DNA from 2 places in the Bradyrhizobium sp. USDA 4503 genome. Region 2 is predicted to be linked to the other one. Evidence: predicted binding sites of a transcription regulator. Region 2 holds the regulator's gene; the other holds the start of a gene.
What was found. Region 2 encodes PhoB, which activates phosphate uptake and scavenging genes when phosphate is short. Its sites were predicted from a motif close to TGTCATNNANCTGTCAT; they were not measured.
Positions count from the first base shown of each region.

Region 1 (7,583 bases), 670 kb from region 2:
GACCGATCGTGGCACGCTGTGCGTTTCCTCGCAGGTCGGCTGCACGCTGAACTGCGCGTTCTGCCACACCGGCACGCAGCGGCTGGTGCGCAACCTCACGGCCGGCGAGATCGTCGGCCAGGTGATGGTGGCGCGCGACCGGCTGAATGACTGGGCCGACCGCGAGGACGGCACGCGCCGCGTCACCAACATCGTGATGATGGGGATGGGCGAGCCGCTCTACAATTTCGACGCGGTGCGCGATGCGCTGCTGATCGTCGCCGACAATGAAGGCATCGGCATTTCGCGCCGGCGCATCACGCTGTCGACCTCGGGCGTGGTGCCGAACATCCAGCGCACCGGTGACGAGATCGGCGTGATGCTCGCGATCTCCTTGCATGCGGTGCGCGACGAGCTGCGCAACGAGCTGGTGCCGCTGAACCGCAAATATCCGATCAAGGAATTGCTGCAAGCCTGCCGCGATTATCCCGGCGCCTCCAACGCCCGGCGCATCACCTTCGAATATGTGATGCTCAAGGGGGTCAACGATTCGCTCGATGACGCCAAGCTCCTGGTGAAGCTGCTCAAGGGCATTCCGGCGAAGATCAACCTGATCCCGTTCAATCCGTGGCCGGGCACTGCCTACGAATGCTCGGACTGGGAGCAGATCGAAAAATTCTCCGAATACATCTTCAACGCCGGCTATTCCTCGCCGGTGCGCACGCCGCGCGGCCGCGACATCCTCGCCGCCTGCGGCCAGCTCAAGTCGGAGACCGAAAAGCTCTCGGCCCGCGAGCGCCAGGCGCTGCGCGCGATGGCGATGACGGATTGAGTGTGACGCCCTCCATGCAATCCGTCATTGCGAGGAGCGAAGCGACGAAGCAATCCATGCCTCGGCGAGCTGCGAGATGGATTGCTTCGCTCCGCTCGCAATGACGGGGAGGTCGTAGCATGGCCCTGATCGGCCGCCTGTTCGTCGTCGCCTTCGGCTTCCTGATGGCCTGCTTCGTGGCAGGGATCATCGTGGTCGTCGCGGTGCTGTATCCCGAGATCAGCGATTTCGGCGGGCAGATCGACCAGAGCGCGATCAACGTTGTGCTCGGCTTCGGGTTCATCTTTATCTCAGGCTTTGCGCTGCTGCCGGCGTTGATCGTGGTGCTGATCACCGAGGCGTTCTTCATCCGGAGCGTGCTGGCCTATGCCGTCGGCGGCGCGATCGTCGGCGCGGCGTGCTATCTCGGCCTGGTTCCGTTCGATCCCGACATGATGCAATTCCATGGCATCGTGCGCCGGCACATGGAGATCATGACCGGGGCCGGCATCGTCGCGGGCCTGGTCTACTGGCTGATCGCCGGCCGCACCGCCGGCGCCTGGCGCGAGCCGGCGCGACCGTTGCCGCCGCCCCCGCCATTGCCGTCGCAACGGCGGCCGCAAACACCGCCGTCATCCTGAGGAACCGTGCGCAGCACGGTGTCTCGAAGGATGGGCCGCAGCAAGACCGCATCCTTCGAGGCTCGCAAGAGCTCGCACCTCCAGCGACAACGGCGAAGCCGTTGCGCGGGGATGACGTCACTTCCCATGCTCATCCGCCTCGGCTAAACCGCGCGCCATGAACCGGACCGGACTTTTCATTGCGCTGGGGCTGGCGCTCATCATCGGCATCCTGTTCGGGATCTATCCCGAGCTCGACCTGAAGCTGGCGGCGCTGTTCTACGATGTGGCGCAGAAAACCTTCCCGCTGAAGCTCGACGCGGTGGCGTCGTTCGCGCGCGATGCGGCGATGTGGATCGCCTGGGCGCTGGTGCTGCCGGCGATCGTGACCATCGTCTGGAAATTCATCCGCCCGGACCGGCCGATGCTGATGTCCGGCCGCGCCGCGGTGTTCCTGCTCACCACGATGCTGCTCTCGGCCGGCGTGCTCACCAATTTCACCTTCAAGAATTATTGGGGCCGGCCGCGGCCGGTGTTCGTGACGCAGTTCGGCGGCGACCTGCAATTCATGCCGTGGTGGGACCCGCGCGGCGGCTGCCCGCGCAACTGCTCGTTCTTCTCCGGCGAGGGCGCCACCGCGTTCTGGACCTATGCACCGGCGGCGCTGACGCCGCCCGCGTGGCGGCCGCTGGCCTTTGCCGGGGCCACCGTGTTCGGCATCGTCACCAGCGGGCTTCGCATGGCCTTTGGCGGCCATTTCTTCACCGATGTGGCGATCGCGGGCCTGGTGTCGTTCTTCACGGTCTGGCTGTTCTACGCGCTGATCTACCGCTGGGCAGCGACCCGGCTGACTGACGCCCAGGTCGATGCCGCGCTGACGCGCCTTGCGATGCCCGGCTACCGGTGGATGCAGCGCTGGCGCCGGGGCGGCAAGGCGGCGTCCAGCCAGACCGAGGCCTGATTTGGGCCTGATTAAAGGCGTGCTCAGCGTTCGGAAATTTGATATCGCCACCCCGGAAACATCATTGATTTCGACCGATTGGACCGTCCCATGAGTACGATTCTGAAAAGCCTGCCCACTGGCGAAAAAGTCGGCATCGCGTTCTCGGGCGGGCTCGACACCTCGGCGGCGCTGCTCTGGATGAAGCTGAAAGGCGCCAAGGTCTTCGCCTATACCGCCAATCTCGGCCAGCCCGACGAGGCCGACTACGACGCGATCCCGCGCAAGGCGGTGGATTTCGGCGCCGAGAAGGCCCGCCTCGTCGATTGCCGCACCCAGCTGGTCCATGAGGGCATCGCCGCGATCCAGTCCGGCGCGTTCCACATCTCGACCGGCGGCATCACCTATTTCAACACCACGCCGCTCGGCCGCGCGGTGACCGGCACGATGCTGGTCGCGGCGATGCAGGAGGACGGCGTCAACATCTGGGGCGACGGCTCGACCTTCAAGGGCAACGACATCGAGCGCTTCTATCGCTACGGCCTGCTGACCAACCCGAGCCTGCGCATCTACAAGCCCTGGCTCGACCAGCAGTTCATCGACGAGCTCGGCGGCCGCGCCGAGATGTCGGCGTTCATGACCGCGCAAGGCTTCGCCTACAAGATGAGCGCGGAGAAGGCCTATTCGACCGACAGCAATCTGCTCGGCGCGACGCATGAGGCCAAGGATCTCGAGAGCCTTGCGAGCGGCATCACCATCGTCAACCCGATCATGGGCGTGCCGTTCTGGCGCGCCGATTGCGACGTCAAGGCCGAGAAGGTCGTGGTGCGCTTCGAGGAGGGGCAGCCGGTCGCGCTGAACGGCAAGACGTTTGCAGATCCGGTCGCGCTGTTCCTCGAGGCCAATGCGATCGGCGGCCGCCACGGCCTCGGCATGAGTGACCAGATCGAGAACCGCATCATCGAAGCGAAGAGCCGCGGCATCTATGAGGCGCCCGGCATGGCACTCTTGCACATCGCCTATGAGCGCCTCGTCACCGGCATCCACAACGAGGATACGATCGAGCAGTACCGCATCAGCGGCATGCGGCTCGGCCGCTTGCTCTATCAGGGCCGCTGGTTCGATTCGCAGGCCTTGATGCTGCGCGAGACCGCGCAGCGCTGGGTGGCGCGTGCCGTCACCGGCGAGGTGACGCTCGAGCTGCGCCGCGGCAACGACTACTCGATATCAAACACCGAGAGCCCGAACCTCACCTACGCGCCGGAGCGGCTCAGCATGGAGAAGGTCGAGGACGCCGCCTTCACGCCGGCCGACCGCATCGGCCAGCTGACGATGCGCAACCTCGACATTGCTGACACCCGCGCCAAGCTCGGCCTGTACAACAAGACTGGCCTCATCTCGAGCGGCGAAGGCTCGCAGATCTTCCAGCTCGAGAACGACAAGGACTGAGGCGGCACCCTCTCGCCTTGTCGTCCCGGGCAAGCGAAGCGCGACCCGGGACCCATAACCACCGGCCATGGTTATGAAGCACGCTGGTGCTCCAGCGCGCTTTTACGACTCCTCCCTGTGGTTATGGGTCCCGGCCTTCGCCGGGACGACGTGGGGAGAGAGGCCTGCCTACTTCACCCTGAGCGCATCGAGCAGCGAGCGGAACGCGCGCGCGTAATCGGTGCCGGTCTTGCCGATATCCGGCCCCGCGGAGACCGCAACCGCGGCTTCCGTCACCGCGCCGAGCAGCAGCCGCGCCAGCGGCTCGATCGGCTGCTTGGCGATCACGCCGGCATCCATCGCGGCGGCCAGCGCGCGCGGAAACTTGCCGCCGAAATGCTTGGCGTCGATCTCGCGCCAGCGTTCCCAGCCGAGCACGGCGGGGCCGTCGCGCAAGATGATCTGGCCGGTCGGGCCTTTCGAGCACGCCGCGAAATAGCCCTGCGTGCCCGCCGCCATCGCCGCCAGCGGATCGTTCTCGGCGCGCGAGATGCGGTCGAGATCGGCAACAAGGTCGATCGACACCTGCTCGAACACCGCCTCGAACACCGCCTCCTTGGTCGCGAAGTGATGATAGACCGCGCCCTTGGCAACACGCGCGCCGGCGGCGATGTCGTCCATCGTCGCAGCGGCGAAGCCGCGCTCGCCAAAAATGCGCCGCGCCGCCTTGACGATGGCGGCTCTGGTTTTCTCGCGCCGTTCGGCCTGGGTTGCCATGGCGCATCTCTAGCCCAGTTCCAGACGCAAGCCAATTGACTTACCGACTACTAGTCGATAAATACCGACTGTAAGTCGGTAAATGGAGAATGCCCGATGCCCTCGCTTAGGACGTTGCAAGCCTTCGCTGACACGGTCGAGTCCAACGACCATGTCGGCGCGATCAGGAACTTCTATTCAGTCGATGCCCGCACCCAGGAGAACGACGGCGAGTGGCGGGTCGGCCGCGAGGCGCTGGCGGCGCGCGAGGCGGCGGTGCTGGCCGCGGTCGCCGGCGTCAAGACCACGCGGCTCGGGCCGCTCCTGCTTGACGGCGATCATTCGGCGATCTGCTGGCGCTTCGAATTCACCGGCAAGGACGGCAAGGTCCGCAGCATGGAGGAGGTCGCCTGGCAGACCTGGCGCGGCGAGGAGCTGGTCGAGGAGCGCTTCTTCTACGATCCGCAGCAGATGGCGCGCTGAAATCACGCCGGCCTTGCGGCAATACGCCCCGGCGCGCCTCATTGCGCCGTCATCCGCCGCAACTAGCCTCCGCTCCGATGCGCATGATGCGCGAGAGCGGAGCATCGATCATGATCAAGCAAGTTGCCGGGATGGCCGTCACGCTGGCGTTGTCGGCAGCGCCGGCGTTCGCCCAGACGATCTATCCGATCGATCGCGCCGATATCCTCGTCGGCGCCAAATTCGACTTCAAGGTCGAGCTTCCGGGGGTGGTCGATCAAGCAAAGCTCAAGGTCACGCTGAACGGCGCGGACTATGCCGCGGTGTTCGGCCAGGGCGGCACATTCACCGTGCACGAGGCCGGCCGGGAGCAGTCAGCGCTGGTGCTGCGCGATGTCTCGCTCGTCAAGCCCGGGCAGGTCGCCGTCGAAGTCAGTGACGGCACGCAGAGCCGGAAGATGACCTGGACCGTCTACGACACCGGGGCACGCAAGGCCAGGAACGTGATCCTGTTCATCGGCGACGGGATGTCGCCGTCGCATCGCGTCGCCGCGCGAATCCTCTCCAAGGGAATCGCGGAGGGCAAGAGCCGCGGCAAGCTCGCGATCGACGACATGCCGCATATGGCGCTGGTCGCGACCGCCGGCTCGGACTCGATCATCACCGATTCGGCGAATGCCGCGAGCGCCTACGCCACCGGCCACAAGGCCGCGGTCAATGCGCTCGGCGTCTACGCCGATCGCACGCCCGATCCGCTCGACGATCCCAGGGTCGAGACCATCGCGAGCCTCGCCAAGCGCCGGGCGGGCCTCGAGGTCGGCATCGTCACCAACACCGAGGTCGAGGACGCGACGCCGGCGGCGATGGTTGCGCATACCCGCCGCCGCGCCGCCTATGACGCGATCGTCGCGCAATATTTTGACGCGAAGCCCGACGTGCTGATGGGCGGCGGCTCCGCGAACTTCCTGCCGCAATCCGCGTCCGGATCGAAACGCAAGGACGATGTCGACTATCTCGCGCGCTTCCGCGACGCCGGCTATCCGGTCGCGACGACCGCAGGCGAACTCGCCACGCTCGCGGCCAAACCGGACACCCGCCAACTGCTCGGCCTGTTCGCCGCCGGCAACATGGACGGCGCGCTTGACCGCAAATTCCTCAAGGGAGGCGGCGTCAGGAAATTCCCCGAACAGCCGGACCTGACCGAGCAGGTCCAGGCCGCGCAGGTCCAGGCCGCGCTCACGGTGCTGTCGAAGCACGAGGCCGGCTTCTTCCTAATGATCGAGTCCGGCCTGATCGACAAATACGCCCATCTGCTCGACATGGAGCGCGCGGTCTACGACACCATCATGCTCGACAACGCGGTGCGGCTCGCAAAGGACTGGGCGAAAGCGCGCAACGACGACACGCTGATCCTGGTCGTGGCCGACCACAACCATCCGAACAGCCTGGTCGGCACCATCAATGACGACATGGCGGCGACACCCAACGTGCCGCTGCGCGAGCGCGTCGGTGTCTACGAGAAAGCCGGGTTCCCGAATTATCCGGCGCCGGACGCCGAAGGTTATCCGTCACGCGTCGATGTCAGCCGGCGGCTTGCAATCTTCTCCGCCAGCCTGCCGGATCACTACGAGACGTTCCGCCCGAAACTCGACGATCCGAACGAGCCGACCGTGAAGGCCGACCAGCCCGACACGTTCAAGGCCAATGACAAGTACAAGGATGTCCCCGGCGTCGTGCTGCGCTTCGGCAATCTGCCGGCGATGATCGGCGCCAGCGTGCATTCCGGCGAGGACGTCATTCTCACCGCGACGGGCCCGGGCAGCGAGCGCGTCCACGGCTCGATGGACAACACCGAAGTGTTCCGCGTGATGGTCGAGGCGCTGGGACTGGGTGCGGGCAAGTAACGCATGATGAGATTGAGACGAGGCATGCCCGCTGTACCCCTCCCGCTTGCGGGGGTCGAGATGAACAAAGTTTGCTGTTGGAGGGTTGGCGTGACCGGCGAGGCTTCTCCGACCTCCCCTTGAAAAGCGGAGGTCGCTTTGCTCGCGAGAGCAGAGCGGGTGGGGATCTGCTCTCTCCGTAGACACCGTCACCTGCGGCTGACCCCCATCCCGACCTTCCCCCTTTCAGGGGAAGGAGAACAAACAAAAATGGCCGGGATCGCTCCCGGCCATTCCGTCATGTCGCGGCGGCTCAGCGCGGCGGCGCGGCCGAGGCGGTGCCGCCGTTGAGCAGCGGGGTGATGCGGCGGACGGTGACGCGCCGGTTGATGCGGCTCGGTCCGTCGGTCTGCTCCTTCGGATATTGAGAGCCATAGCCCTGCGAGGTCAGGTTCTCAGCCGGCACACCGAACTGCTGCGTCAAGAGCTCGGCGGCGGATTGCGCACGGCGGTCCGACAGCGACAGATTGTCGGTGTCGTTGCCGGTCGCATCCGTGTGGCCCTCGATCAGGAACACCTCGCGCGGGTTGCGCTGGATGGCCCGGTTGAGGCCGTCGGCGATCACCTGCAGCCTCGCCGCCTGGTCCGGTGGGATGGTCCACGATCCGGAGTCGAAGTTGATCGTGTTGACGTCGATGCTCGGC
Region 1 covers NZ_JBSRXS010000001.1:5,633,466-5,641,048, reverse strand. Annotated here, with positions in the region: gene rlmN (23S rRNA (adenine(2503)-C(2))-methyltransferase RlmN) at 1-811, shown strand, start outside; gene ACVMIH_RS26900 (hypothetical protein) at 931-1,431, shown strand; gene ACVMIH_RS26895 (phosphatase PAP2 family protein) at 1,589-2,371, shown strand; gene argG (argininosuccinate synthase) at 2,462-3,799, shown strand; gene ACVMIH_RS26885 (TetR/AcrR family transcriptional regulator) at 3,968-4,555, opposite strand; gene ACVMIH_RS26880 (hypothetical protein) at 4,652-5,017, shown strand; gene ACVMIH_RS26875 (alkaline phosphatase) at 5,128-6,900, shown strand; gene ACVMIH_RS26870 (OmpA family protein) at 7,193-7,583, opposite strand, start outside.
Region 1: a site for PhoB is predicted at 5,054-5,070, ahead of ACVMIH_RS26875 (alkaline phosphatase). Genes of this name have one in related genera too.

Region 2 (7,583 bases):
CGAGAATGCCCTCAAATACGGCGCCTCCGGGGGGCGCGTCATAGTGTCGCTGAATCAGGCCGTTTCGGGTGCATCGGGCGAAGGGGCCCCCGAAATCCGTGTCATGGTACGGGATTTCGGCCCCGGCATCGCCCCCGAGCACCTGCCGCGGCTGACCGAGCGCTTCTACCGGGTCGACGTCGGCGACAGCCGCAACCAGGGCGGAACGGGCCTCGGATTATCGTTGGTGAAACATATTCTTAACCGTCATCGCGGGCGTCTTTTGATCGAGAGCGTGCCGAAGAACGGGGCCACTTTTACCGCCTGTTTTCCCCGGCCGAAGACCCCGTTGCCAACTCAAAGCTAAGCGTTTTCAGAAGCTTAGTACTGTCATCCAACTGTCATCCAACCTTCGTAAAAGCAGCACCGACCGCTCCTAGATGGACCGGCGTGAGCGCGATCGGGCGCATTCGGCGCTTCGCTCACTGGATGGAGACCACCCATGAATTTCATCAAAGCAATCGTCGCAGCCGGCGTGATCGCCGCTTCGACGTCGGCCTTCGCTGCCGATATTACCGGCGCGGGCGCGACGTTTCCGTTCCCGATCTATTCGAAGTGGGCTGACGCCTACAAAAAGGAGACCGGCAACGGTCTGAACTACCAGTCGATCGGCTCCGGCGCCGGCATCAAGCAGATCCAGGCCAAGACCGTGACCTTCGGCGCCACCGACGCGCCGCTCAAGCACGAGCAACTCGAGAAGGACGGCCTCGTGCAGTGGCCGATGGTGATGGGTGCGATCGTCCCGGTCGTGAACCTCGAAGGCATCAAGCCGGGTGACCTGATCCTGTCGGGCGAAGTGCTCGGCGACATCTATCTCGGCAAGATCACCAAGTGGAATGACGCGGCGATCGCCAAACTCAATCCGAAGCTGACCCTGCCGGGCGATGCCATCACCGTCGTGCGCCGTTCGGACGGTTCGGGCACCACCTTCAACTTCACCGACTATCTCTCCAAGTCGAACGCCGACTGGAAGTCCAAGGTCGGTTCCGGCACCGCGGTCGAGTGGCCGGTCGGCGTCGGCGCCAAGGGCAACGAAGGCGTTGCCGGCAACATCAGCCAGACCAAGAACGCTATCGGCTATGTCGAGTATGCCTACGCCAAGCAGAACAAGCTGACCTACACCGGGCTGGTCAACAAGGCCGGCAAGACCGTGCAGCCGACCATGGCTGCCTTCCAGGCTGCCGCCTCGAATGCCGACTGGGCCAAGGCTCCCGGCTACTACGTGATCCTGACCGACCAGCCGGGCGAGGCCTCCTGGCCGATCACCGCGGCGACCTTCATCCTGATGCACAAGGACTCGACCGACAAGGCGGCCTCGCAGGAAGCGCTCAAGTTCTTCAAGTACGCCTTCGAGAAGGGCGACAAGGCGGCCGAAGAGCTCGACTACATCCCGATGCCGGACTCGGTCGTCAAGCTGATCGAGAAGACCTGGTCGTCGGACATCAAGAGCTAAGTCCGACGCTGCGACAGGGCCTGTGCCGACTCGATCGCGGCACAGGTTGAGCGACCAAGACCCGGTCTCCATCACCGCGGCAATAAGCGCGCGATCGAGGCCGGGTTCGCGCCTCAAGGGGCGTGGCTGGAACGACGACGCCCGGCCAAATGCGTCAGTGAAGATCGCTTCGGGGCGTAGCGGTTTGCGTGGCTTTTGCATACTAAAGAGGGGATTGGCGTGGCAGACATGGCTGTTCAGAGCGATGTGATGGAAGCCGCGGGACCTTACGATCGCGCCAAGGCCCTCAGCGCCTTCAAGCTCGGTGACCTCACCTTCTATTGGATCACCCGTATCTCGGCGATTTCGGTTCTGTTGATCCTCGGCGGCATCATCCTGTCGCTGATCGTCGGCGCCTGGCCGGCGATGAAGGAATACGGCTTCGCCTTCCTCTGGACGCAGCGCTGGGCGCCCTCGGCCGATCCACCGGTGCTCGGCGCGCTCGGCCCGATCTACGGCACGCTGATCACCTCGGTCATCGCGATGCTGATTGCCATTCCGGTCGGCATCGGCATCGCCGTGTTCCTCACCGAGCTCTGCCCGCAAATGCTGCGCCGCCCGATCGGCATCGCGATCGAGCTGCTCGCCGGCATCCCCTCGATCATCTACGGCATGTGGGGCTTCTTCGTGCTCGGCCCGTTCCTGGCCAACACCTTCCAGCCCTTCATGATCCGGATCTTCGAGGGCGTCCCGGTGCTGGGCGCGGTGTTCGCCGGCCCGCCGTCCTATCTCAGCCTGTTCAACGCTGCGCTGATCCTTGCGATCATGGTGCTGCCCTTCATCACCGCGATCTCGGTCGACGTGTTCAAGACCGTGCCGCCGGTGCTGAAGGAGGCCGCCTACGGCATGGGCTGCACTACTTGGGAAGTCGTTCGCAGCGTCGTGATCCCCTACACCCGCGTCGGCGTGATCGGCGGCATCATGCTGGCGCTCGGCCGCGCCCTCGGCGAGACCATGGCGGTGACCTTCATCATCGGCAACTCGTTCCGGATCTCGTCGTCGATCTTCGCGCCGGGCACCACGATCTCGGCGGCGATCGCCAGCGAATTCGCCGAGAGCGACGGCCTGCACCAGTCCGGCCTGATCCTGCTCGGCCTGCTGTTGTTCGTGCTGACCTTCTTCGTGCTCGCCGGCGCGCGGCTGATGCTGATGCGGCTTGAAAAGAAGGCGGGGAAGTAACGCCATGAACCCGATCTACAAATCCCGCCGCCGCAGCGACATCGTCATCCGCGCACTCTGTGTCGGCGCTGCGCTGTTCGGCGTTACCTGGCTGGCGCTGATCCTGATCACGCTGCTCTATAACGGCCTTGCCGGCCTCAGCGTGCAGCTGTTCACCCAGAACACGCCGCCGCCCGGCTCGACCGAAGGCGGCTTGCTCAACGCCATCGTCGGCTCGGTCATCATGACCGTGATCGGCGTCGGCATCGGCGCGCCGCTTGGCCTGTTCGCCGGCACCTACCTCGCCGAATACGGCAAGCACGACAAGCTGACCTCGGTGATCCGCTTCATCAACGACATCCTGCTCAGCGCGCCCTCGATCATCATCGGCCTGTTCATCTATGGTGCGGTGGTGGTGCCGATGCGCGGCTTCTCGGCGATCGCAGGCAGCCTTGCGCTCGCGGTGATCGTGATCCCAGTCGTGCTGCGCACCACCGAGGACATGCTGCTCTTGGTGCCCAATCCGCTGCGCGAGGCCGCCTCCGCGCTCGGCCTGCCGCGTTCGCTGGTGATCAAGCGGATCGCTTATCGTGCCGCGCGATCGGGTCTGATCACCGGTGTGCTGCTGGCGACCGCCCGCGTCGCCGGCGAGACCGCGCCGCTGCTGTTCACCGCGCTGTCGAACCAGTTCTTCAGCCTGGATCTGACCAAGACGATGGCCAACCTGCCAGTGACCATCAACAACTTCGTGCAGAGCCCCTACGCCTACTGGAAAGAGCTGGCGTGGAGCGGCGCGCTGCTCATCACATTCACCGTGCTCGCGTTGAATATCGGCGCGCGTATCCTTGGTGCCGAAAGGGCCGCAAAATGACCGAGCTTTCCGTCTCCACGACTGCCGCAGGCCACATTCCCCAGGTTCCGCTGCCGGAAGCGCCGCCGAAAGTCACGGTGCGCAACCTCAACTTCTATTACGGCGAGCACCACGCGCTGAAGAACATCAACCTGACGCTCGGCACCAACCGCGTCACGGCGTTCATCGGCCCGTCCGGCTGCGGCAAGTCGACCCTGCTGCGCATTTTCAACCGGATGTACGACCTGTATCCGGGTCAGCGCGCGGTCGGCCAGCTGATGCTGGACCAGACCAACATTCTCGACCCCAAGCTCGACCTCAACTTGCTGCGCGCGCGGGTCGGCATGGTGTTCCAGAAGCCGACGCCGTTCCCGATGACGATCTACGAGAACATCGCCTTCGGCATCCGCCTCTATGAGAAGATCTCGAAGTCCGAGATGGACGACCGGGTCGAGAAGGCGCTGCGCGGCGGCGCGCTGTGGAACGAGGTCAAGGACAAGCTGAACGCCTCCGGCCTGTCGCTCTCCGGTGGCCAGCAGCAGCGCCTGTGCATCGCGCGCACCGTGGCGGTGCGCCCCGAGGTGATCCTGTTCGACGAGCCGTGCTCGGCGCTCGACCCGATCTCGACCGCCAAGGTCGAGGAGCTGATCCAGGAACTCTCCGAGGACTACACGATCGCGATCGTCACCCACAACATGCAGCAGGCGGCGCGCGTCTCCGACAAGACCGCCTTCATGTATCTCGGCGAGCTGATCGAGTTCGACGACACCAACAAGATCTTCACCTCACCGGGCGATCGGCGCACCCAGGACTACATCACCGGCCGGTTCGGTTGACCGGCGCATGATCCGGAAAAGTGGAAACCGGTTTTCCGATCAGGTCATGCTAAAATTCAGGACACGAAGCCATGATCCCCGGGATCATGGTTGAGGGAGACAAGCGATGGCTTCTGAACATACCGCCAAGGCATTCGACAGCGACCTGCAGGAGTTGACCCGCCTGGTCGCCGAGATGGGCGGCCTGGTCGAACGAATGATTACCGAGTCGGTCGACGCGCTGATCCGTCGCGACGTCGCGCTCGGCAAGCGCGTGGTCGCCGCCGACATCGAGATCGACAATCTGCAGCGCAACATCGAAGAGCGCGCGGTGCTGACGATCGCGCGCCGCCAGCCGATGGCGATCGACCTGCGTGAGATCGTCAGCGCGATGCGCGTCGCCACCGATCTCGAGCGGATCGGCGACCTCGCCAAGAACATGGGCAAGCGCGTCGCGGCGCTGGAGAGCGATTTCCAGCCGCTGAAGTTGATCCGCGGCCTCGAGCACATGACCGACCTCGTGCTGTCGCAGGTCAAGTCGGTGCTCGACGCCTATGCCGCGCACGACCTGCCGGCGGCGATGAACGTCTGGAAGGGCGACGAGGAGGTCGATGCGATCTGCACCTCGCTGTTCCGCGAACTGCTCACCTACATGATGGAAGATCCGCGCAACATCTCGTTCTGCATCCATCTGATGTTCTGCGCCAAGAACATCGAGCGGATCGGCGATCACGCCACCAATATCGCCGAGACCGTGTTCTACATGATCGAGGGCCAGCAGATCACCGACAAGCGCCCGAAGGGCGACATGACCACTTTTGCCACCACGGTGCCGGGCAACTGAGGCATGATCGGCAAGCACGGAACCGGCAAGAGCGAAACTGGACGATCCTCGCGACAAATCGTTTCCGCGGGGACTATGCTCAAGGAAGTAAGCGTTTCGGTTTGCGTCTGGGCAACGGATCACCACAGAGAAAGAACTTAAACCGATGAGCGCACGCATTCTGGTAGTCGAAGACGAGGAAGCGCTGACGACGCTGTTGCGCTACAATCTCGATGCGGAAGGCTACGATGTCGAGACGGTGGGGCGCGGCGACGATGCGGATACAAGGCTGAAGGAGCGCGTTCCCGACCTCGTGGTGCTGGACTGGATGCTGCCGGGCCTGTCCGGCATCGAACTGTGCCGCCGCCTGCGGGCGCGGCCCGAGACCAAGCAGCTTCCGATCATCATGCTGACCGCGCGCGGCGAGGAAAGCGAGCGCGTGCGCGGGCTTGCCACCGGCGCCGACGATTACATCGTCAAGCCGTTCTCGGTGCCGGAGCTGCTGGCGCGGGTGAAGGGCCTGTTGCGCCGCGCCAGCCCGGAGCGGCTTGCGACCGTGCTGACCTACGGCGACATCGAGCTCGACCGCGAGAAGCGCCGCGTGGCGCGCTCGGGCCGTCCGATCGATCTCGGGCCGACCGAGTATCGCCTGCTCGAATTCTTCCTCGAGCATCCCGGCCGCGTGTTCAGCCGCGAGCAATTGCTCGACAGCGTCTGGGGCCGCGACATCTACATCGATGAGCGCACCGTCGACGTGCATATCGGCCGCCTGCGCAAGCTGCTCAATCCGGGCCGCGAGCAGGATCCGATCCGCACTGTGCGCGGCGCCGGCTACGCGCTCGACGACCGCTTTGCCAAGGCCGAGCCGCAGCCGTAACGGCCATGCGGCATTCATAAACCGCAACACGGCGTCGTCCCGGCGAAAGCCGGGACCCATACGCCGCGGCCAGCGCAATCGGCACGCGGCCAGACGGCTTTCTAACAACACCCATTCGTGGTTATGGGTCCCGGCCTGCGCCGGGACGACGCTGGTGATATAGCCGGGCTGGGTCACACAAAAAAATCCCCGCTTTCGCGGGGATTTGTCTTTGAGGTCTTCCGTCGTTTTCCCGAGTGCTCACTTGATCTGCGGTTTCGCCGACGGCCGGCGGCGATCGGCGGCGGGCTGGTAGGCGACGCGCGAGTGATGCGCGCAATAGGGCAGGCCGCCGAGCGCTTTGCCGCCGCAGAAGAAGAATTCCGGGCTCGAGGGATCGCCGACCGGCCAGTGACAGGTGGCCTCGTTGAGCTCGAGCAGCGACAGCCGCTGGCTCATCGGCACCACATTGTCGTAGGAGATCGGATCGGGCTCCATCTCGGCCTCGAAGGCGTGCGCCAGCGCGGTGTTGCCGCGCGAGACCGGGCGCGCCACCCGCATCATGTGCTGGGCGGGGCGGGCCTTGCGCTGCCGCGGCGCGGCCGTGGAGGGTGCCTTGGCGCGGCCGGAGAGGCCGAGCCGATGCACTTTGCCGATCACGGCGTTTCGCGTCACATTGCCAAGTTCCGCCGCGATCTGGCTGGCCGACAGGCCGGACTCCCAGAGCTTCTTCAGCTGCTCGACGCGATCGTCGGACCAGGTCAATACAGTCATCGCATTCTTCCCTTCGCGTAGCGCCGGCCAATCATTGGAGCGGCGCTGCGAGCCAATCTGGACAAATATCCCTGCGGCCAGAATCCCTTAGCCCTCGCCGGGCACGGTGTTGCGCCCGAACGTTTACGCGAGACACAAAGGCTACTTAGAGGGTCCAGTACCGCCGCACGAGATGTCGTACCCGACAGGCCAAACGCTACAATATGGCGTGACTCTGGCGCAAGAGTCCGCGGTCGTGCGTCCACATGTTCCCACACAGTTAAGCATCGCGATGAGGCTTTTCCACCGCACCGGAATGCTCCGGATTGCGCTCGTTTCGCATTGCAGGAAGGCCACTTCGTGGCGATTGACACTTACCGACCGCAGCATAGAATGCCCGCCACGTGCCGCCCGCAAAGGCGGCCGTTTTGTTTTCCGAAGCTGGCCGTTGCTGCGCTGGCGTCAAGGCGCGCGGCAATTGTCGGCTTAAAAACCGCCAGTGATCGTCATGACCAACGCTGCCACGTCGCATCTGCTCCCCGTCTTCGCCAGGGTCGATCTCGGTTTCGAGCGCGGTGAGGGCGCCTGGCTGATCGCAACCAACGGCGACCGCTATCTCGATTTCACCTCGGGCGTCGCGGTCAACGCGCTCGGGCACGCGCATCCGCATCTCGTCAAGGCGCTGCAGGAACAGGCGACCAAGCTCTGGCACATGTCGAACCTGTTCAAGAGCCCGGACGGCGAGGTGCTTGCCGCGCGGCTGTGCGAGCAGAGCTTTGCCGACTTCGTGTTCTTCT
Region 2 covers NZ_JBSRXS010000001.1:4,967,034-4,974,616, reverse strand. Annotated here, with positions in the region: gene ACVMIH_RS23975 (ATP-binding protein) at 1-346, shown strand, start outside; gene pstS (phosphate ABC transporter substrate-binding protein PstS) at 482-1,492, shown strand; gene pstC (phosphate ABC transporter permease subunit PstC) at 1,721-2,710, shown strand; gene pstA (phosphate ABC transporter permease PstA) at 2,715-3,560, shown strand; gene pstB (phosphate ABC transporter ATP-binding protein PstB) at 3,557-4,375, shown strand; gene phoU (phosphate signaling complex protein PhoU) at 4,482-5,198, shown strand; gene phoB (phosphate regulon transcriptional regulator PhoB) at 5,344-6,054, shown strand; gene ACVMIH_RS23940 (GcrA family cell cycle regulator) at 6,295-6,807, opposite strand; gene ACVMIH_RS23935 (acetylornithine transaminase) at 7,295-7,583, shown strand, end outside.